4 regions of the Bradyrhizobium sp. URHC0002 genome follow, and region 2 is predicted to be linked to each of the others. Evidence: predicted binding sites of a transcription regulator. Region 2 holds the regulator's gene; each other region holds the start of a gene.
The links. The regulator LexA, encoded in region 2, represses DNA repair genes until DNA is damaged. The targets are predictions, from matches to a motif close to TGTTCNNNNTGTGTTCNG.

Region 1 (5,379 bases), 4.7 Mb from region 2:
CCCTGCACGGTTGGCGCGTTGTCCTGGATCTGCCACCCGGAGAACGGCGTGCCGTCATATTCGATGAGGAGTTTGTAGCGGGGCATCAGCCGAGCCGCGCCGGCGGCTTGAGCGGCGTGCCGCGCAGAAAATCCGCCGACTTCATCGGCGCCTTGCCGGCGCGCTGTAGTTCAAGGATGCGGATCGCGCCGTCACCGCAGGCAATCGTCAGGCGATCGTCGAGCACCTCGCCCGGCGCGCCGGAACCCTTCGCCGGTTCGCCGCGCAAAATCTTGATGCGGGCCGGTTCGCTATCGCTCGCGATTTCACACCAGGCGCCGGGGAACGGCGACAGCCCGTGAATATGCCGCAGCACCTCGCGCGCCGGGCGATGCCAGTCGATCCGCGCCTCGGCCTTGTCGATCTTGGCGGCGTAGGTCACGCCTTGCTCGCTTTGCTTGGTGAGTTGCAATCCGCCGCGGGCCAGCGCACCCATCGCACGCACCATCAGGTCGGCGCCGAGCGGCGCCAGCGCGTCATGCAGGTCGGCGGCGGTCATGGTGTCCGTGATCTGTAGCCGCTCCGCCATCGCGACGTCGCCGGTGTCGAGACCGACATCCATCTTCATCACCATCACGCCGCTCTCGGTGTCGCCGGCCATGATGGCGCGGTTGATCGGGGCGGCACCGCGCCAGCGCGGCAGCAGCGAGCCGTGCAAATTGAAGCAGCCGAGCGGCGGCGCGTCCAGAATGGCCTGCGGCAGGATCATGCCGTAGGCGACGACGACGGCCGCATCGGCATTGTGCGCGCGGAATTCCTCAAGCGCTTCCGGCGTCTTCAGCGTCGTTGGCGTCAGCACGGGAATCCCCAGCCGCCGCGCCTCCTGTTCAACTGGCGTCGGCTGCAACTTCATGCCGCGCCCGGCCGGCTTCGGGGCGCGGGTGTAGACGGCCACGACCTCATGGCCATGGGCCACGAGTTCGAGCAGCGTCGGCACCGCGAAGTCGGGCGTGCCCATGAAGATCAGGCGGAGAGGCATGAGGCGGACGAACCCGTTGTGAGCTAGGTCTATCCGTCATGCCCGGGCTCGTCCCGGGCATCCACGTTCTTCCTGGCGCAAAGGACGTGGATGGCCGGGACAAGCCCGGCCATGACGGCTGGGAGAATCACGAATTACTCCACCGCGCGCTTGGCGGCTTTGGTAAACTTCTTCAGCACGCGGTCGCGCTTCAGTTTTGACAGATAGTCCACGAACAGCACGCCGTTGAGGTGGTCGATTTCGTGCTGGATGCAGGTGGCGAACAGGCCGTCGGCGTCCTCCTCGTGCACCTTGCCGTCGAGATCGGTGAAGCGGATGCGGACCTGCGCCGGGCGCTCGACTTCCTCGTAATATTCGGGGATCGAGAGACAGCCCTCCTCGTAGACCGAAAATTCCTCCGATGAGGAGACGATTTCCGGATTGATGAACACCCGCGGGCGCGGCTTGGTTTCGCCGTTCTCGTCCTTCTTGGCGAGGTCCATGGTGATCAGCCGCACGGGTTGCGCGACCTGGATCGCCGCCAGCCCAATGCCGGGCGCGTCGTACATGGTCTCGAACATGTCGTCGGCAAGCTTGCGGATCTCCGTCGTCACCTTCTCGACGGGTTTGGAAACCAGCCGGAGCTGCTTGTCCGGCAGGATGATGATTTCTCTAAGGGCCATAGCGCGCGATTTAAGCTGCTGATTTGCCGGGGTCAATCCGCCGACGCGCCCGTTAAGGCTGCCTTAACCATGATTTTTAAGACTGCGTTAACCACGAATATTAAGCCTTCATTTACCATAAATGTTCCCTCTTCGTTCGCGAAAGCCGCCGAATCGGGCTACAAGTCGCGCATGAACGAAATTCTTTTGATTGTCGGCGACCTGCCGATTCACGTGGGCGAGGCGCTGATCGGATTCGGCGCGCTCGCATTGGTGCTGCTGCTGGCGATCGCCATCGTCATCGCCCGCTCCGGCCGCCGTGGCGCGGAACTGGCGATGGCGCAGGCTATTCGCGCCGACGAGCTGGAGGAGCGCCTGAGCGAAATGCTGCGGGCACAGAGCGAGTCCACCGGCCGGGTCGACGCCATGGCGCAGGCGCTGGTGGGTCGCCAGTCCGAGATGACGCGCGCGGTCAACGAGCGGCTGGATTCGGTGACCCACCGCGTCGGGCAATCGATGGAAGCGACCACGCGCCACACCATGGACAGCCTGCGCGTGCTGCATGAGCGGCTCGGCATCATCGACAACGCGCACAAAAATCTCACCGACCTGACCTCGCAGGTGACGACGCTGCGCGACGTGCTCGCCAACAAGCAGTCGCGCGGCGCGTTCGGCCAGGCGCGGATGGAAGCGATCGTGCAGGACGGCATGCCGCAGGGCGCTTACGAATTCCAGTACACGCTCTCATCAGGCAAGCGGCCGGATTGCGTGGTGTTCCTGCCCGACCAGCGGCCGCTGTGCATCGACGCAAAATTTCCGCTGGAAGCGATGACCGCGCTGCATGATGCGCGCAGCGATGAGGAGCGCAAATTCGCTACCCAACGCCTGCGCAACGACGTGATGAAGCATGTCAACGACATCGCCGAGAAATATCTGATCACCGGCGAGACCCAGGATACGGCGCTGATGTTCGTGCCGTCGGAATCGGTCTATGCCGAAATCCACGACGGTTTCGACGACGTGATCCAGAAGGCCTACCGCGCCCGCGTCGTGCTGGTGTCGCCTTCGTTGCTGATGCTGGCGATCCAGGTGATGCAACAGATCTTGAAAGACGCGCGGATGCGCGATGCCGCCGACCAGATCCGCACCGAGGTGCTCAACCTCGGCGACGACCTCGGCCGCCTGCGCGAACGCGTGCTGAAGCTGCAAAAACACTTTGGCGACGTCAATGAGGACGTCCGGCAGATATTGATTTCTGCGGACAAGATCGAGAAGCGGGCGGGCCGGATTGAGGAACTCGATTTCAGCAAGACCGACGCGCCGGTGGAAGTGCCTCGCTTCGTCAAGAGCGAAACGCCCGAGCTGTTCCCCCTGCCGCGCAAGCTGCAGGCAGGGGAGTAGGATGCGACGCGGCAGCCACATATTAGGCTGTCATCGCCCGGCTTGACCGGGCGACCCAGTATCCCAGAGGCGGCAGATGGGAGCACGCAGCTACTACGTCTACATTCTGGCCAGCCGCATGGTGGCACGCTCTACATTGGCGTGACGAACGATCTGGTCCGCCGCGTTGGAGAGCATAAATTGAAGGTCGCCGAGAGTTTCACCAAGAAGCACGAAGTGACTCGGCTAATCTATTTCGAAGTCTTCGATCAGATTGAACATGCGATCCAGCGCGAAAAACGGCTCAAGAAATGGCCGCGAGCCTGGAAAATATCTCTGATCGAGAAACAATATCCGGACTGGATTGATCTTTACCCTGAGATTGCCGGGGGCGGCGGATAGGCCTCTGGGATACTGGGTCGCCCGGTCAAGCCGGGCGATGACAGTCTTTTTGTTGCAGAATCTGCTAACACCCCTCCATGACAGCACCAGAATCCGCCTCCGTTTCACCTGAGAAAGTTGCCGCCGCGCCCACCTGGCGCGAGAGCCTCGCCGTCTACCTCCAGCGGCGCGTGCTGATCGTGCTGCTGCTCGGGTTCTCCTCGGGGCTGCCGCTAGCGCTGTCGGGGTCGACCCTGCTGGTCTGGATGCGCGAGTCCGGCGTCGATCTCGGTACCATCGGGCTGTTTGCGCTGGTCGGCACGCCCTACACGTTGAAATTTATCTGGGCGCCACTGGTCGATGCGCTGCATGTGCCGTTCTTCACCCGCGCGCTCGGCCGCCGCCGCGGCTGGCTGGTGTTTTCGCAACTGCTGTTGATCGGATCGATCCTGCTGCTGGCGCTGACCGACCCGGCGCGTTCGCCGCTGTTTGTCGCGCTCGGCGCGCTGCTGGTGGCGACCATGTCCTCGACGCAGGACATCGTGGTCGACGCGTTTCGCGTCGAGAGCCTGCCCGAGAGCGAGCAGGCCGCCGGCATGGCGTCCTATGTCGCGGCCTATCGGATCGGCATGCTGATCTCTACCGCGGGCGCCCTGTTCATCGTCAGCGGCTTCGAGGGCACCGGCATCACGCGCGGCGCGGCGTGGATGTGGGGCTATGTGGTGATGGCCGCGTTGGTGCTGATCGGCACGATCACGGCCCTCGTAGCCACCGAGCCCGAGCAATCCGCGCGCGCAGAGGCTGCGACGCGCAGCGAAAGCGCGTTTACCCGCGTGCTGCATGCCGCGATAGGCGCGTTCTCCGAATTCCTGACCCGCCGCGACGCCTTCGCCGTACTCGCCTTCGTGGTGCTGTTCAAGTTCACCGACGCGTTTTCCGGCACCATGACCGCGCCGTTCGTAATCGACCTCGGCTTCACCCGCAACGACTATGCCGCAATCGTCAAGGGCGTCGGCCTCGCCGCGACGCTGATCGGCGGTTTTGCGGGCGGGTTCGTGGCGCGGCGCTATTCGCTGACGACGAGCTTGTGGATCGGCGGCGTGCTGCAGGCGGTCGCCAACCTGTCGTTCTCCTGGCTCGCTTTTGTCGGCGTCAATCAGTGGGCCTTGGCGTTCGCGATCACCGCGGAGAATTTCACCAGCGCCATCGGCACCGTGATCTTCGTCGCCTATCTGTCGGCGCTGTGCCGCAATCCGCTACATACCGCCACGCAATACGCGCTGCTGACGGCGCTGGCCGCGGTGGGGCGGACTTACCTGTCGTCGGGCGCAGGCTATGTGGCGAAGGCCGTGGGTTGGCCGATGTTCTTTGCGATCTGCGTCCTGGTCGCAATCCCGAGCCTGATCCTGCTCGCCTGGCTGCACCGCCGCGGCCATTTCGAGGCGCTGGGGCCGGTGAAGGTTTAGTCACTTGTAGCCCGGATGGAGCGAAGCGAAATCCGGGGCAGGTCCGACCGCGGCGAAGAAATCCCGGATTTCGCTTCGCTCCATCCGGGCTACGAATAATCCAGCGCCCGATCCGCGTGAAAGAATCCTAATGCTTGGTCACCACGCTCCATTTGGTAATGACGGCCTCGCTCATTTGCCCGGCATCCTGCGCGCAGGCGACTTCGTCGACCTTGACGGAAATTGCCTTGCCGATGAAGTTTTTCAGCTGCGCGGCCTGGGCCTCGCTGCTGGTGACGAGCTGGAACGTCTCAGGTCCCGTTTCGAGATTGCACAGCCCGCTCGGCGCCGGCAGCCGGCGCGGCTCGCTGGTGATCTGGTAGGTGGCGGGGCGCTTGCCCCTCTTGCTGCCCTTCATGGCGTTGAGTTCGCCGGACAGGACGTCCCCGGCATTGATCGGCTTGCCGGGCTTCGGCGCCGGCTCGGCCTGCTGCGCCCATGCGGAAGGTGCAGC
Region 2 (5,379 bases):
GGTGGGGATGGCCGACTGCATCTGATGCATGCCGCGAAGGGCTCCCGGGATGTCTTCCTGCTGAAGGAGTGGCTGGCGGCGGATGCCGACGCACGAACCGCGGCTGACGCGTCGCTCATTTCGGGCGTTTCATGCGACGATATTGGCTGCGTGATGCAATCCGCCGGCGGCGGCTTCGTCGCGCAGGCGTTCAAGCCCGAGGCGCTTTCGGACGATTGCGAGCGCGCGGCGCTCATCGTGACACTGCGGCAGGCGCCGGCTTCATGCGCGGCTTCCGTCATCGACGCCGACCGGCTGCGGCGGCAGGGCGCGATGGCGCTGCGGCGAGGCCGTGACGGATTTGTCGTCGAGGCGGCCAAACCCAAGGGGATCGACCGCCCGTGGTCGCCGGCCGCAGCCTACGAGAGCGAGGCCGACGCCACCATGCTGGCGCCGCGCGTCGTGCCGCCGCGCGCCGTCGACGCCACGCCGGCCGAGGCCGATCTTCAGGCGGAGGAATAGACGAAACATAGCGTTTTCGAGCGAAGCATGCCCTCGGACTTGATCCGTGGGCTGGAAGCCGGTTCGCGTGGAGAAAACGCGCCAAAGCAGAAAACTAGTGCTCGTCGAGCGGAGGACTTGAGGGACTGGCCGGTATTTCGAAGGCGCCGAGGTGGAATTCCTCCGGCGCGTCGGGGGACGCCGGCAAATTGACCAGTGTGAACGACGCCTCGGGGAATTGCTGCCAGATCGCGAGATCTTCGGCCGTGATAGTGAGCCAGCCGTACCGGAACATGTACCGTCCGGGCTCCGTGACGCGTCCGGCTCTCTGCCATGTAACCTTATTGACCACCGACTGCCCCTCGGCGCCGAGTTCTCGAAAACTATACCACCATGATCCGCCGGCTTGAACCGGCGGATCGCATGTGCGTCGCTTATCCGGTCACGATGAATTCGGCCGGCGGCGCTTCCGTCACCTTCGGTGTACGTTCGCCATCGGTCTGAACGACCGGCAATTGCAGCACGGTCGCGCGCTGGCCTTCGCAAAGCTGCGTCACCAGCACATGGCTTCCGTCCGGAAATTCGATCGCGTCATGGTGGCGATCGGCCACTTCGGGTTCGATCTGGTTGAACTTGCCGACGCGCCAGTCGGTGGTTCGCGTCCAGATCCAGCGGTTGTCGTATCTGACGTCCTCGGCGAACGCGAGTTCGGTGCCGGGAAGCATGCAGACCGCCACGGCTGGTTCGCGTTCCGACGCAAAGCCGCGGGTCGATGTCCCGCGGAATGTCGTGGAGATCAGCGTCTCGCCGACCTGGGCAGGCCGCGTCTTCACAGCATGCAGGCTATAGTCACACATCGGATGGCTCCCTCGTTTGAGATAGCTGACCCGTGTCTGGCAGGAGGCACAGGCCTCTATCAGAGTGGACTTGGCGCAGAGCGTTTTCTTGTTTCTGGGCATTTCTGCGACTGGCGCACTGCGTCTAAATCACAAACGCGCTAACTCAATTTGGGGTTCCAATCGCGCACAAAAAACCCCGGCCCAGGGCCGGGGCTGCCGTCGCAGGCATGTCCGCGAACCGGACGGTCAATATTTCCGGTACAGCCCGATCAGCTTGCCCTGAATCCGGACCCGGTTCGGCGGCAGGATGCGGACTTCGTAGGAGGCATTGGCCGGTTCAAGCGCAATCGAGGCGCCGCGGCGGCGGAAGCGTTTCAGCGTGGCTTCCTCCTCGTCGATCAGCGCCACCACGATGTCGCCGGTGTCGGCGGTTTCGTTGCGCTGGATCAGCGCCATGTCGCCGTCGAGAATGCCGGCGTCGACCATGGAATCGCCGCGCACTTCGAGCGCGTAATGTTCGCCGGAGCCGAGCATGTCAGGCGGCACGCTGATCGTGTGGCTGCGGGTCTGTAGCGCCTCGATCGGCGTACCGGCGGCGATCCGGCCCATCACGGGGACGGCGACCGGGCGATTGCCGTCGTCCTCGGCAGTCGGCACGCTCACCGAGCGCTTGCCGAGCGTGCCTTCGATGACGCTCGGCGTGAAGCCGCGGCGGCCGTTGCCGCCGCCGGCCCCGGCAAGCTCGGGCAGCTTGATGACTTCGATGGCGCGGGCGCGGTTGGGCAGGCGGCGGATGAAGCCGCGCTCCTCCAGCGCCGTAATGAGGCGGTGGATTCCGGATTTCGAACGCAGATCGAGCGCGTCCTTCATCTCGTCGAAGGAGGGCGGTACGCCGGCTTCTTTCAGCCGTTCGTTGATGAAACGCAGAAGTTCATACTGTTTGCGCGTAAGCATCGCGAGCAATCCCCCGGTTGGCGTCGTCTCTCGGTCTCGAATCGTCAGGGTCCATCGCGGGAGTCCCCAAAACCCCCAACCACAAACACTAGCAGTCGAAACAAATCATGAACGGACACTATATGTTCGATATGTGTTCCGCAACCACTTAATTTCAGGTGAACGCATTACGGCTTGGCCGCTCAGGGCGTCATTCCGGCAGCCGGAGCAGCTCGCAAGGCGAACCCTTGGCCGCTGCCGGCGCGAACGGCGGACGTATCACAAGTGCCCGTGCCGCAGCGAGATTCCCCAATAGGGACGAGTCCTGGTGGGTCACCGGCACCGCGACCAGCGTGCCGTCTTCGCGCGCTTCGAGGCGTGCCCGAAGATAGTCTTCGCGCTGGTCGTTGGCGGCGAGATCGCGACCCAGCAGGGCGCTTTCTCTGACGTGATGGATGCTGTCGCGGCCCGATAGCGCGCGAATCAACGGCACCAGAAACAGGAAGCCGCAGACATAGGAGGAGACGGGATTGCCGGGCAGGCCGATCACCCGCATCGCCCCCAGCCTGCCGTGCATCATCGGCTTGCCCGGCCGCATCGCTATGCGCCAGAACGCCATGGCCGTGCCCTCGGCCTCCAGCGACCGCTTGACGAGGTCATGGTCGCCGACCGAGGCCCCGCCCATGGTGATCAGGATATCTGCTTCAAGCTCGCGCGCACGGCGGATGCCTTGCGCGGTGGCGGCAACCGTGTCGGCGGCGATTCCGAGATCGACGACCTCGGCGCCCTCGGCGCGCGCCAGCGCTCGGATTCCATAGCCGTTGGAATAGACGATCTGGCCTGGGCCGGGGGTCGATCCCGGCATCACAAGCTCGTCGCCGGTCGCGAGCACTGCGACTTTCGGACGGCGGTGCACCGCAAGCTCCGGATAGTTCATGCCGGCGGCGAGCGACAAATCGCGGTCGGTGAGGCGGCGTCCGCGCGTCAGCAAGACGTCGCCCGCGCGGAAATCGACGCCGGCGGCGCGAATATGCCGCCCGGGAACGGCAGCTTCCGTGATGGTGAGGCAATCGCCGTCGGTCGCCGTATCTTCCTGGATAATGACGGCGTCGGCGCCGTCAGGGATCACGCCGCCGGTGAAGATCCGCACCGCTTCGCCGGCGCCCACCTTGCGCTCGAACGGGCGGCCGGCGGCGACCTCGCCGATCACCTTCAGCCGCGCGGAGAGATCGGCGGCATCCGCCGCGCGCACTGCATAGCCGTCCATCGCCGACATCGCCTGCGGCGGCTGCGTCCGCCGTGCCGCGACGTCGCGCGCGAGGATGCGATGATGCGCGGCATCGAGTGCGGCGACTTCTTCGGGCAGCGGTTCTGCGCCGGCAAGGATTGCGGCAAGCGCATCGGCGACAGGCATCAAGGCCACGGGCAGACCTCCTAGACTTCGAGTGCGGTCAGTGCCCTTGCCACGTCATCCATCGATGTCACGTGGATGGCACAAAGGCCGCGCGCCCGCGCACCTTCGATATTGGCGGCCAAGTCGTCGAAGAACAGGATCCGCGACGCCGGCACCCCGATCGCTTTTACCACATGATCATAGGCTTCCGCGTCGGGTTTGCGCAAACCGATGCTGGAGGAGAAGAATATCTCGCGGAAATGGCTGAGAACGCCGGCATAGGCTGACGAGAAATGCGCGACATGAGCCGGGTTGGTGTTGGAAAAGGCATAGAGCGGCAGGCGTTGTGCCGCGCCGGCCAGCAGCGGCGCAATTCCCGGCATCTCGCCGGTGAAGATCGCGTTCCAGCCTTCCAGGAACTGCGCGTCGGTGAGGCCGATGCCGAGGGAGGCTCTCAGGCTTTCGAAAAACATGGCGTCGCTGATCTCGCCGCGCTCGTGACGATGCCAGGCCTCGTCGGGCGAGAACTTGCTGACGAGATCGCCTGGCTCGCAGCCGGCGTGGTTGGCCCAGCTCGCCACTACCTTGTTGAAGTCGATATCGAGCACGACGCGGCCGATATCGAACAGCAGCACGTCGGCGGAGTGGGGCAGGATCGGCGAATTCATGACAGTCGTTTACAAAACCGGGAGAGCCCGGGCAACAGCAGGGAACGGACTTCCGCCCAATCTGGCGCTTAAGCCCGTGCGCAAGCTGTGCTAAGGCTTGGGCCGATTTCAGGGAGTAGTCGCATGAAAGTCGTGGGCAGAATCTTGAGCGCCGTCGCCGTGATCGCGTTATTGGCTGGACCTGCTGCAGCCCAAAAAGGTCCTGCCAAATATGGCGAGGAGGACACGCCCAAGACGGCGACCGAAAAAGCCGCCGAAAAGGAAGCCGAAAAGGCCTACCACCGCTCGCTCGGCAATATTCCGGAGCAGAAGAGCACCGACCCCTGGGGAACGATGCGCGGCGACAGCACGCCGCCGAAAGCGGCGGCCAAGGCGCCACAGGCCAAGCCGAAGGCCAAATCCGCCGAGGGCGCCGCAAAGTAAAAGTAGAAGACACTTTCCGGCGCCATGCCGGGACAATGTGTCCGGATGCGAGGAAACTTCAGATGACGGAAACGCTGCTGTTTTCGCCGATGACGATCCGCGGCGTGACGCTGAAGAACCGCATCGTGGTGCCGCCGATGCATCAATATTCGGCCGAGAAGGGCTTTCCGACCGACTGGCACCTGATGAACGCCGGCAAGTTCGCCGCCGGCGGCGCCGGCCTCGTGGTCGTGGAATCCACCAAGGTCGAGCGGCGCGGCTGCGGCACGGTCGGCGATCTCGGCATCTGGGATGATGCCTTTGTCGAGCCGCTCGGCCGCCTCGTCAAATTCATCAAACAGCAGAATTCAGTCGCCGGCATTCAGCTCGGCCATTCCGGCCGCAAGGCGCGCGCGAGCCGGCCCTGGGAGGGCGACCGCCCGCTGCAGCGGACATCAGACATCGAGGACTGGGACGCGTGGCAGCCGGTGGCCCCGAGCCCGCTTCCCCATAGCGAGAAATGGCCGGTTCCGAAGGCGCTGGAGCGGGGCCAGGTGAAAGACCTGGTGCAGGCCTGGGGCAACGCGGCGCGGCGCGCGCATGAAGCTGGTTTCGACGTGCTGGAGCTGCACGGCGCGCACGGCTATCTCGTCCATCAGTTCCT
Region 3 (5,379 bases), 4.6 Mb from region 2:
TGCTTGTTCAGCAGAACAGTTGTTGCGGGCAAGCAGCGATAATTTCGAATCACGACCTTCGAGATATTCACGACGAATGCTCCCCAGCCTTCTGTCGATTCGGATTTGCGTGCAACTAATGGTAGCAGTTTCGCTCGAAGTTAACCAACAACAAGGCTTAAAACAAAAACGGCCGGGTCTTTCGACCCGGCCGCTCCAAACTCTGATCCGCCGATGTAGCTAAGTCTCAGCTCGCCTTCTTCACGAACACCGGCTTGCCGACCTTCTTCTCGATGGCGCGCTTCAGATCCAGCGCACGGGGGGAGAGCAGGTCGGCCTTGGCCTTGATCAGGTAGGCGTCGAGGCCGCCATTGTGGTCGACGCTCTTGAGCGCATTGGTCGAGACGCGCAGGCGCACGTTGCGGGCGAGCGCGTCCGAGATGAAGGTGACGTTGACCAGGTTCGGCAGGAAGCGCCGCTTGGTCTTGATGTTCGAGTGGCTCACCTTGTGGCCCACCTGGGGGCCCTTGGCCGTCAGTTCGCAGCGCCGGGACATCTGAAAATCCTCTTCCATCCCCGCCATAGGCAAGCGCATCTCGCGGCTGCGCGGGGGTCCAAAATCGCGTCCATTTCCAGGAACTGCGGTCGTATAGGGGGAGATGGCCATCCGGTCAAGGTTTTTGGGCGGCATGGCGCCCGTTCCGGCCTGCCCAAGCCCCTTGTTTTGACGCGTTTTCTTCACCCGAGCCGGAATCCGCCGGGGATCTGAGGCCAGGGCAGGCGGTGCTTGCCAAACGCTGACGTCCGAACCGCGGAATTGGGCCGGTTTCCAGCTACTTAAGGGATCATATAAAGGGCGTAATCCCCGCCGACACCTTGGCTTTCGTTAAGGGGCTAAGGCCTTGGCCTTCCGCAAAGCGGCGAAAGGCGATGCGAGGTCTGATGATTGCGTGGTTTTCGCTGATGCTGCGCGTTGTTTGCCGGATATTTCTGCCTAAATGAACATCCAATCGCGCCGATCCCGGGATAAGCCATTCGTGACTGCCAAACGCGCCGTTTCGCCGCTCGCAAGGCTCGGTTTCAGCCTGTGCGCCATCGCGTTCGCTGCACTGGCGCCGCAGGCGGCGTCCGCGCAGGGTCGGCTGGATGCGCAATATGAGGCGACACTGGCGGGCATCCCGGTCGGCAAGGGCGCCTGGACCATCGAAATCGGCGACGACACGTTTTCGGCCGCAGCCCAGGGCGGCACCGCCGGGCTGTTGAAAGCGTTTTCCGGCGGCACGGGTTCCGGCGCCAGCCAGGGCCGCGTCGTGGGCGGCGCGCTGGTCGCGAATGCCTATACCGCCACGACAACCACGCAGAAGAAGTCCGAAACCATCCGGCTCCTGCTGGCCAACGGCAATGTGAAGGAGTTTTCGATCGATCCGGCTCCGCCGGTCGATCCGGACCGGGTCGTCGTAACCGATGCGCACCGCAAGGGCGTGCTGGATCCCATGACGGGCTCGATGCTGCGCGTGGCCGGCAATGGCGAGGTGCTGTCGCCCGAATCCTGCCGTACCGGTGCGGGGATTTTTGACGGACGGATGCGCTACGACCTCAAGCTCGATTACAAGCGCATGGAAACGGTGAAGGCCGAGCGCGGCTATCACGGGCCGGCGCTGGTCTGCGCCGTCTACTTCACGCCGGTTGCGGGCTACATCCCCGATCGCCCCGTGATCAAATATCTCGCCACCGAACGCCGGATCGAGATCGCCTTCGTGCCGATCGCGGGAACCCGCGTTTTGGTTCCATTCCGCATGACGATACCGACGCCATTCGGGCTGGCGATGCTGGAGGCGACGTCGTTCGTGACGACTGCGATGCCGCCAAGGGTGGCGAAGACGAATTGAAGTTTCGGGCGGCGCTCCGCTGTCGTCCCTGCGAACGCAGGGACCCATACGCCGCGGCCCTGCAGATTGAGGGACTCGGAGTTGCCACATGCGCCAACCAATGAGCGCCTGCGGTTATGGGTCCCTGCGTTCGCAGGGACGACGAGATAGCGGAATCCGCCTTGACTCTTACCCACTTCTGATTCGACTCCGGCCTTTAAGGATTTCACCCCAAGACCGCCGCTTGTGGAGCACTCGCAAACTTGATCTAGTGTTGTTCGGAGCGCTTCAGCGCGAGATGTTGCGGTGAACGTATCGGGTTTGGCAGGAGTCAGCGATTCGGGCGCGTTTCGTTCCAGACTCGTTCCAGACCTTAAGCCGCGACCGCATCGCCGTCGCAAAGTGAAACAGATTCGGCCGATTTGACGCCGTGCGACCAGAAAGGCTTCGCTCCTCGCAAAGAAGGTACCCTCATGGTGAGGAGGCGCGATAGCGCCGTCTCGAACCATGAAGCTCCACTGGTGCCATTCATCCTTCGAGACGCCGCTAACGCGGCTCCTCAGGATGAGGTCTGGCACCTGCGATTCGAGCGACGGCATTTAAAAAAGAAACACCTGCAACACATGGCTTTCTCACCCTCCACGTTCGCGAACGATCGCGCGCCCGGCGCCGGCGTCACCGCCGTGCTCGGGCCGACCAACACCGGCAAGACCCATCTCGCCATCGAGCGGATGCTGGGGCATTCGTCGGGCGTGATCGGCCTGCCGCTGCGGCTGCTCGCGCGCGAGGTCTACAACAAGATCGCGGATCGCGCGGGCGCAGACAGCGTCGCGCTCGTCACGGGTGAAGAGAAGATCAAGCCGAAGAACCCGCGCTACTGGGTCTCGACCGTCGAGGCGATGCCGCGGGATCTCGACGTGAGTTTCCTGGCCGTCGACGAAATCCAGATCGCGGCCGATCTCGAGCGCGGGCATGTGTTCACCGACCGCATCCTGCATCGCCGCGGCCGCGACGAGACGCTGCTGCTGGGGGCTGCGACCATGCGTCCCATCATCGAGCGGCTCTTGCCCGGCGCGTCCATCATCACACGGCCTCGGCTGTCGCAGCTCGAATTCGCCGGCGACCGCAAGATCACGCGCCAGCCGCGCCGCACCGCGATCGTCGCGTTCTCGGCCGATGAAGTCTACGCCATCGCCGAACTGATCCGCCGCCAGCACGGCGGCGCTGCTGTTGTATTGGGCTCGCTCAGCCCGCGCACACGCAATGCGCAGGTCGCCATGTTCCAGAACGGCGACGTCGATTATCTCGTCGCCACCGATGCCGTCGGCATGGGGCTCAACCTCGACGTCGATCACGTGGCCTTTGCATCGGATCGCAAATACGACGGCTATCAGTTCCGCAGGCTCAATCCGTCCGAGTTCGCGCAGATCGCGGGCCGCGCGGGGCGCGCCACGCGCAACGGTACTTTCGGCACCACCGGGCGCTGTGCGCCGTTCGAGCCGGAACTGGTGAACGCGCTGCAGAACCACACCTTTGACAGCGTCAAAATGCTGCAGTGGCGCAATTCGAAGCTGGATTTTTCCTCGCTCGGCGCGCTGCAGGTGTCGCTGGCGCTGTCGCCGGGGCATGAGGCCTTGACCCGCGCGCCGATTGCCGAGGATCAGCGCGTGCTCGATCACGCCGCCCGCGACGGCGAGGTGAGGGACATGGCCCACGGCGCGGCAGCGGTGGAACGGCTGTGGGACGCCTGCCAGATCCCGGACTACCGGCGTCTCGCGCCCGCGGCCCACGCCGAGCTCGTGACCACGCTTTATGCATTCCTGATGAAGAAGGGCCGCATACCGGACGCATGGTTCGCCGCCCAGGTCGACCAGGCCGACCGCGTGACCGGCGATATCGACACGCTGTCGGGCCGGATCGCGCAAATCCGCACCTGGACCTTCGTCGCCAACCGCCCGGACTGGCTGTATGACCCCGATCACTGGCAGGGGATCGCCCGGGAGGTCGAAAATAAATTATCCGATGCGCTGCATGAACGCCTAACGGAGCGTTTCGTTGACCGGCGGACCAGTGTATTGATGCGCCGCCTGCGGGAGAACTCAGTTTTGAATACGGAAATTGGCAAGACCGGCGAAGTGATTGTGGAAGGCCACGCGATCGGCCGGCTCGATGGGTTTACCTTTGCACCCGATGCGGCGGAAGCCGGCTCGGATGCGAAAGCGTTGCAGGCGGCAGCGCAGCAGGTGCTCGCCAGCGAGATCGACGCGCGCGCCACCAAGCTTGCCGCAGCGCCCGACGACCAGTTCGTGCTGACGTCAGACGGCACCATTCGCTGGACCGGCGACGCCGTGGCAAAGCTCGTCGCGGCCGACGATGCGCTGCATCCGCGATTGCGCATCATTGCCGACGATCGCCTCTCCGGCGCGCCGCGCGAGGCCGTGCAGGCGCGGCTCGATCTATGGCTGAAGACGCATATCGAGAAGCTGCTGGGGCCGCTGTTCGGGCTCTCCAAGGCCGAGGACATCACCGGCATCGGGCGCGGCATCGCGTTCCAGCTGGTGGAAGCGCTCGGCGTGCTGGAGCGCGCAAAGATTTCCGCCGAGATGAAGGATCTCGACCAGGCCTCGCGCGCGACGCTGCGCAAATACGGTGTGCGGTTCGGCGCCTATCACATCTATTTCCCCGGGCTGCTGAAGCCCGCCGCGCGCGCGCTGGCTTCGCTGCTGTGGGCCGAGAAGCAGGACAATGTCGACATGTCCGCGCTGTCGGGCGCGCAGCATCTGGCGAGCTCGGGCCGCACATCGTTTCCGGTCGACAAGGCATTGCCCCGCGACGCCTATCGCCTGCTCGGTTACCGCCAGTGCGGCGAACGCGCGGTGCGCGTCGATATTCTGGAGCGGCTCGCGGATCTCATTCGTCCAGCGCTGGCGTGGCGCGAGTCTTCGCCCGGCGAAAAGCCGACCGGCGCATTCGACGGCCGCGGGTTTGTGGTGACGCAGGCGATGACCTCGCTCACTGGATCCGCCGGCGAAGACTTCGCATCGATCCTGCGCGCGCTCGGCTACCGCATGGACAAGCGCGCGCCGCTGCCGCCGAAGCCCGCGCCTGAGGTCGTTGTGGAGACGCCGTCCACTGAGACGCCGCCGGTGGAAGCCAGCGCCGAAGCAACGTCCGAGACGCCGGTGGAAGAAGTCGCCACCGACCTGCCGATGTCGGGCGATCCCGCGCCATCAGCATCGCTGCTGCCCAGCGTCACGCCGATACCCGTCGCAAGCGAAGAGCCTGCAGCTGTGGTCGAGGCCGCGGTCGTCGAGACCATGCCGGCGGAAGCCGCGATTCTGGACACGCCCCCGGAACAGCAGGTGTCGGAAGCGACGAGCGCCACGGAAGCTGCGGCTGAGCCCGCAACTGCGAGCGCAGCGCCTGTTGAATCCGAAGCGCCGGCGGAAGCCGCTGAGGCCAAATCCGCTGAAGCAGCGCCCGAAGCGAAATCCGAGACGCCGGCCGAGCCTGTACTCGTCGAGGTCTGGCG
Region 4 (5,379 bases), 120 kb from region 2:
AGCGGCGTGAAACGGTAGAGCTGGTTCAACACCACGTCAGGCACGGCGTCGCGCTTCAGTTCGACGACGACGCGAAAACCGTCACGGTCAGATTCGTCGCGCAGGTCGGAGATGCCCTCGATCTTCTTCTCGCGCACCAGTTCGGCGATGCGCTCGACCATGGTGGCCTTGTTCACCTGGAAGGGAATTTCGGTGATGATGATCGCTTCGCGATCCTTGCGGATGGTGTCGATGGTGACCTTGCCGCGCATCACGATCGAGCCACGACCGAGATGATAGGCCGAGCGGATGCCCTGCCGTCCCAGGATGATGCCGCCGGTCGGAAAATCCGGTCCCGGCACGATGTTGATGAGGTCGTCGATCGTCAGCGCCGGATTGTCGATCAGCGCCACGCAGGCGTCGATGACTTCGCCGAGATTGTGCGGGGGGATGTTGGTCGCCATGCCGACGGCGATACCGCCGGCGCCGTTGACGAGAAGGTTCGGGAATTTCGCCGGCAGCACCGTCGGTTCACGGTCGCGGCTGTCGTAATTGGCCTGGAAATCGACGGTGTCCTTGTCGATGTCGTCGAGCAGCGTCTGCGCGATCTTGGTCAGGCGGGATTCGGTGTACCGCATGGCGGCCGCCGTATCGCCGTCCACCGAGCCGAAATTGCCCTGGCCGTCGATCAGCGGCACGCGCATGGAGAAATCCTGCGCCAGACGCACCAGCGCGTCGTAGACCGACTGATCGCCGTGGGGATGGTATTTACCGATGACGTCGCCGACCGTGCGCGCCGACTTGTTGTACGACTTGTTCCATTCGAAGCCGTTCTCGTGCATCGCGTAGAGAATGCGCCGATGCACGGGCTTCAGTCCGTCGCGCGCATCCGGCAGCGCCCGCGCCACGATCACGCTCATGGCGTAATCGAGATAGGAGCGTTTCATCTCGTCGAGGATGGAAACGGGACGGATATCGGAGGGCTCCGGCGGCTCGCCGGGCTTGTTATCTTCAGGGTCAGACAAAGGGGGAATCCGGTCAATTCTCAGCTGAGAATCATATAGCGCATCGGGGGTCCGATAACCACCCCGAAGCGCGCTGGAAGGGTGGTTTTTCCGCTCGTTTTTTCATGGACTTACCGGGATCGGAGGCGGCTTTTTTGGTGCCTGCCGGAACCGGCATTTTCGGGACCGAAAACCAAGCCTCCAAACAGCGTCTCCAGCATCGACCTAATGGCCGAAAACCACCGCGTGCATGATCCGCCCCGGCAGGAAGGTGAACAGGCCGGCGACGATCAGCGCGCCAAAGAAGATCGTGGTCATCGCCTTCTTGTGACCGCTGACATTGTGCCGGCGCGCATGCAGGACCGCGAGCACCAGCATGATCGGCGTGAAGATCGACAGCAGATGGATGGGGCTGAACGGCCCGACCATGCGGATCTCGTGGATCCAGAACGCGCTGATCGCGACCGCAAACATCAGCAGCACCCAGATCCAGCCGATGGTCCGGTGCGGCAGCGTTCCCTTTGGGGCTGCGAATTGTACGATGCCGAGGGCGAACGCCGCCATCGCTGCGAAGGCATGCAACGGGATCGTCCCGGGGGCCTCCAGCAGCGGCGCGAGGCTCATGGGTGGACGCTCCTCCAGGTTAAGTGGGCGTTCGAGGCTGGAAGCAGCTTAAGTGCAATAGCTCATGCAAATGTTAAAGAACATCACGCGTGAGCGCTCGGATCGCCGCGTCTACGAGCCGGTTTTCAGCGGAATGCGGGTGGTTCTGCGCCGGCACATCAGCCGGCACATCAGTTGTAAATCAGGCGCAAACGCCCGTTCTCGCGAACGAATTTATCGCAAGCCAATGCGCCGGCAAAAGCCCTGCCCTAGAACGGGATGTCGTCGTCCATGTCGCTGTTGCGCGCGCCTGCCGCCACCGGCCGCCGCGGCGCGGAGCTGACGGGCCCACTGGTGCCGAAGTCACCGGCATCGTCAGAGCCGAAGCTGCCGCCACCGCCGCCGCGGCCTTCGAGCATGGTCAGGGTCGAGTTGAAGCCCTGCAGCACGACTTCGGTCGAGTATTTCTCGACGCCGCTCTGGTCGGTCCATTTGCGGGTCTGCAGCGCGCCCTCGATGTAAACCTTGGCGCCCTTCTTCAGATACTGCTCGACAATCTTGCAAAGCGGTTCGGAGAAGATCACGACGCGGTGCCACTCGGTCTTTTCCTTGCGCTCGCCGGTGCCCTTGTCGCGCCAGGTCTCCGAGGTCGCGATGCTCAGATTGGCAATCGGCCGCCCGTCCTGTGTCCGCCGGATTTCAGGATCCTTGCCGAGGTTGCCGACCAGAATCACCTTGTTCACGCTTCCCGCCATCGCCGCTCTCCACTCGATATCGCCGGCAAAAATTACTGGACCGCCCGCCAAGTGCCGGCCGCCTCCAATTCTTGACCTGTCGCCAATTCCTGACTGTGTTTTGTCCGCTCGTTCGCGTCCGCTTCCGGACATCTGAAGCGACCCTATACGCTGGCAAGCCCCGCCGACTTAGCGATCCCTCGGCAAGTCGGCGGTTATCCACATATAGCATCGCCCCGGCCCATGTTCCAGCTTTGTTCCGAAAATCCATGTCGCCATGGGCGAATTCACTACTCAACTAAACGGCGACTTCAGTTCGCCGCAATTGGGTCCCGGAAACGACAAAATGGAACCGAAAGTTCTGCCCGTTAACGGGAATAATATAGATATATCATGAGCTTGACTCCATACTTTGGCTTACAAGTGTTGCAATTCAGAGACGCAATTTCCGAGCGACTCGCGATATAGAATTGGTCAGCGGCGCGGCGCTCGCGTCATTTCGAGAACGCTTTCGGGACCAACGGGAAGCGGACAAAACCTGGAGTTAGACCATGAAGAAGCTTCTGTTGAGTACGGTTGCTCTCATTGCGTTCGCTGCCCCTGCGGCGGCCGCCGACCTCGCGGCGCGCCCTTACGTCAAGGCCCCGCCGGTGCCGGTCCCCGTCATGTACGACTGGAGCGGCTTCTACCTCGGCATCAACGGCGGCTGGGGTTCGAGCCAAAAGTGCTGGGACTTCGTGGACCCGGTGTTCGGCGGGGCTGAGGGCTGCCATGACGCAACAGGCGGCACCGTCGGTGGCCAGATCGGCTATCGCTGGCAAGCCAGCAGCTGGGTGTTCGGCCTCGAAGCGCAGGGCAACTGGGCCGACTTCAGGGGCAGCAATGTGAGCGTGCTCGATCCGACGCTCCGCAATCAGTCGAGCATCGATGCGTTCGGCCTGTTCACCGGTCAGGTCGGTTGGGCCGCCAACAACGTTCTGTTCTACGTCAAGGGTGGCGCCGCCGTTACGGCGGATCGTTTCCGCGCGTTTGCTGTTCCCTCCGGCGTTTTGGTTGCCACCACCGGCGACGACACCCGCTGGGGCGCCGTGGTCGGCGCGGGCCTCGAATTCGGCTTCGCCCCCAACTGGTCGGCCGGCATCGAATACAACCACCTGTTCATGCAGGACCGAACCCACACCTTCGTCGACACCGCCGGCTTATTCTTCGGTAACGAACGTATCCAACAGGACGTCGATCTCGTCACCGTTCGCGTCAACTACCGCTGGGGCGGCCCGGTCATCGCGAAGTACTGATCTTCGCCTTCAACCAACTGACGACCGAAAGGCCGGCCTCGCGCCGGCCTTTTTGTTTGGTTGTACCCCGACATAGTCAGCACCCGCCACGGTTGTATCTTACCTACATTTGCCGCGGATGTGGTTTTTCGGCGACAGCATTATGCGATGACTTCGCGCTATATGCGCAAGCAACCTCAAATAGACTACTCGCGTAGTTGCGTTGGAAATCCCGAAGAAGGAAGAAACAAAGTGAAGAAAATTCTGTTGACGACGACCGCCCTGATCGCATTTGGGATCGCGCCTGCGGCCGCCGCAGACCTTGCCGCGCGGCCCTACACCAAGGCGCCCGCCGCAGCGATTGCGATCAACAACTGGACCGGCTTCTACCTCGGCGCGATGGGCGGCTACGCCCAGGAAAACTCTTCGGACATCGGTACGCTCAGCGGCGGATTCGCCGGCGGCACCGCTGGCTACAACTGGCAGACCGGCAACCTCGTCCTCGGTATCGAAGCCGACGCCGCTTGGGCGGACGTGGGCGCGACCGTGGCTGTTGTCCCGGGCCTCGCCTCGCTCAGCTACAAGATTCGCGACATGGGCACCGTTCGCGGCCGCGTCGGCTACGCCTTCGATTCGGTCCTGATCTACGGCACCGGCGGTTGGGCCTGGTCCGACAACCGCTTCACCGCAACCGCGCTCGGCGTGAGCATCTCGGACAGCAAATTCCACTCCGGCTGGACCCTTGGCGCCGGTGTCGAAGTCATGTTCGCACCGAAATGGTCGGTCAAGGCCGAGTACCTCTATAAAAGCCTCGAAGGCCAGACCTACTTCGGCAACGTTGTGCGGGGCGGCCTTCCCGTCGGAACGATCAATCTCAACAGCGTTCAGCTCGGCGTGAACTATCACTTCTAAGACTTCTCTGCTGCAACTGCCTCTCGCCTCCGTTCCGATCAAACCGGAACGGAGGCGTTTTGTTTTGCGGTTCCTGCGATGGACCTGCTGACTGCTACTGCCAAAAAGCGTTTGCTTGAAGCGTTTTCCCGACGCGAACCGGTCCCTACTTCGCTTGAAACCCGAGGGCGCAAACAATCCGTTGATGATTCGCACGCGGCACTGGAAATCCATCACCGTTCTTCCTATGTTCCGACTTTCAATCATCGGCGCCTGATCCCGGCCTAGCCCGGCAATGCGCGCCCAACGTGGCGCGCGCCTGCACGCCTGGAAATGCCGATATGGATGAAGTGCTCAGGGCGAAGCGCCAACCTAACGCCGGCTCCGCATCGCGCGCGATAACCATCCGCGGCGCACGCGAGCACAATCTCAAGAACATCGATGTCGAGATACCGCGCGACAAGCTCGCCGTGTTCACCGGCCTGTCCGGCTCCGGCAAATCCTCGCTCGCCTTCGACACCATCTATGCCGAAGGCCAGCGCCGCTATGTCGAATCACTCTCGGCCTATGCGCGCCAGTTTTTGGAGATGATGCAGAAGCCCGACGTCGACCAGATCGACGGGTTATCTCCGGCGATCTCGATCGAGCAGAAGACGACGTCGAAAAACCCGCGCTCCACCGTCGGGACCGTCACCGAGATCTACGACTACATGCGCCTGTTGTGGGCGCGCGTCGGCGTGCCCTATTCGCCGGCCACGGGGCTGCCGATCGAAAGCCAGATCGTCTCGCAGATGGTCGACCGCGTGCTGGCGCTGCCCGAAGGCACCCGCCTCTATCTGCTCGCGCCGGTCGTGCGCGGCCGCAAGGGCGAGTACAAGAAAGAGCTCGCCGAAT

Region 1: the regulator LexA is predicted to act here: its motif matches at 1,803-1,820, upstream of ACVWVY_RS03330 (DNA recombination protein RmuC).
Region 3: the regulator LexA is predicted to act here: its motif matches at 2,199-2,216, upstream of ACVWVY_RS04160 (helicase-related protein).
Region 4: the regulator LexA is predicted to act here: its motif matches at 2,565-2,582, upstream of ACVWVY_RS26960 (single-stranded DNA-binding protein).

What each region holds. Positions count from the first base shown of each region.
Region 1 covers NZ_JBSSCF010000001.1:678,488-683,866, forward strand. Annotated here, with positions in the region: gene truA (tRNA pseudouridine(38-40) synthase TruA) at 1-86, opposite strand, end outside; gene fmt (methionyl-tRNA formyltransferase) at 86-1,018, opposite strand; gene def (peptide deformylase) at 1,153-1,680, opposite strand; gene ACVWVY_RS03330 (DNA recombination protein RmuC) at 1,852-3,060, shown strand; partial or broken gene ACVWVY_RS03335 (GIY-YIG nuclease family protein) at 3,137-3,441, shown strand; gene ACVWVY_RS03340 (AmpG family muropeptide MFS transporter) at 3,519-4,886, shown strand; gene ACVWVY_RS03345 (hypothetical protein) at 5,014-5,379, opposite strand, start outside.
Region 2 covers NZ_JBSSCF010000001.1:5,411,518-5,416,896, forward strand. Annotated here, with positions in the region: gene ACVWVY_RS26385 (ComEC/Rec2 family competence protein) at 1-501, shown strand, start outside; gene ACVWVY_RS26390 (hypothetical protein) at 596-775, opposite strand; gene ACVWVY_RS26395 (hypothetical protein) at 915-1,337, opposite strand; gene lexA (transcriptional repressor LexA) at 1,566-2,273, opposite strand; gene ACVWVY_RS26405 (molybdopterin molybdotransferase MoeA) at 2,464-3,675, opposite strand; gene ACVWVY_RS26410 (HAD family hydrolase) at 3,687-4,313, opposite strand; gene ACVWVY_RS26415 (hypothetical protein) at 4,437-4,736, shown strand; gene ACVWVY_RS26420 (NADH:flavin oxidoreductase/NADH oxidase) at 4,799-5,379, shown strand, end outside.
Region 3 covers NZ_JBSSCF010000001.1:852,382-857,760, reverse strand. Annotated here, with positions in the region: gene ACVWVY_RS04175 (ATP-dependent nuclease) at 1-71, opposite strand, end outside; gene rpmB (50S ribosomal protein L28) at 227-535, opposite strand; gene ACVWVY_RS04165 (DUF3108 domain-containing protein) at 978-1,868, shown strand; gene ACVWVY_RS04160 (helicase-related protein) at 2,471-5,379, shown strand, end outside.
Region 4 covers NZ_JBSSCF010000001.1:5,531,085-5,536,463, reverse strand. Annotated here, with positions in the region: gene gyrA (DNA gyrase subunit A) at 1-1,004, opposite strand, end outside; gene ACVWVY_RS26965 (DUF2306 domain-containing protein) at 1,209-1,607, opposite strand; gene ACVWVY_RS26960 (single-stranded DNA-binding protein) at 1,856-2,341, opposite strand; gene ACVWVY_RS26955 (outer membrane protein) at 2,872-3,615, shown strand; gene ACVWVY_RS26950 (outer membrane protein) at 3,847-4,506, shown strand; gene ACVWVY_RS26945 (hypothetical protein) at 4,585-4,773, shown strand; gene uvrA (excinuclease ABC subunit UvrA) at 4,827-5,379, shown strand, end outside.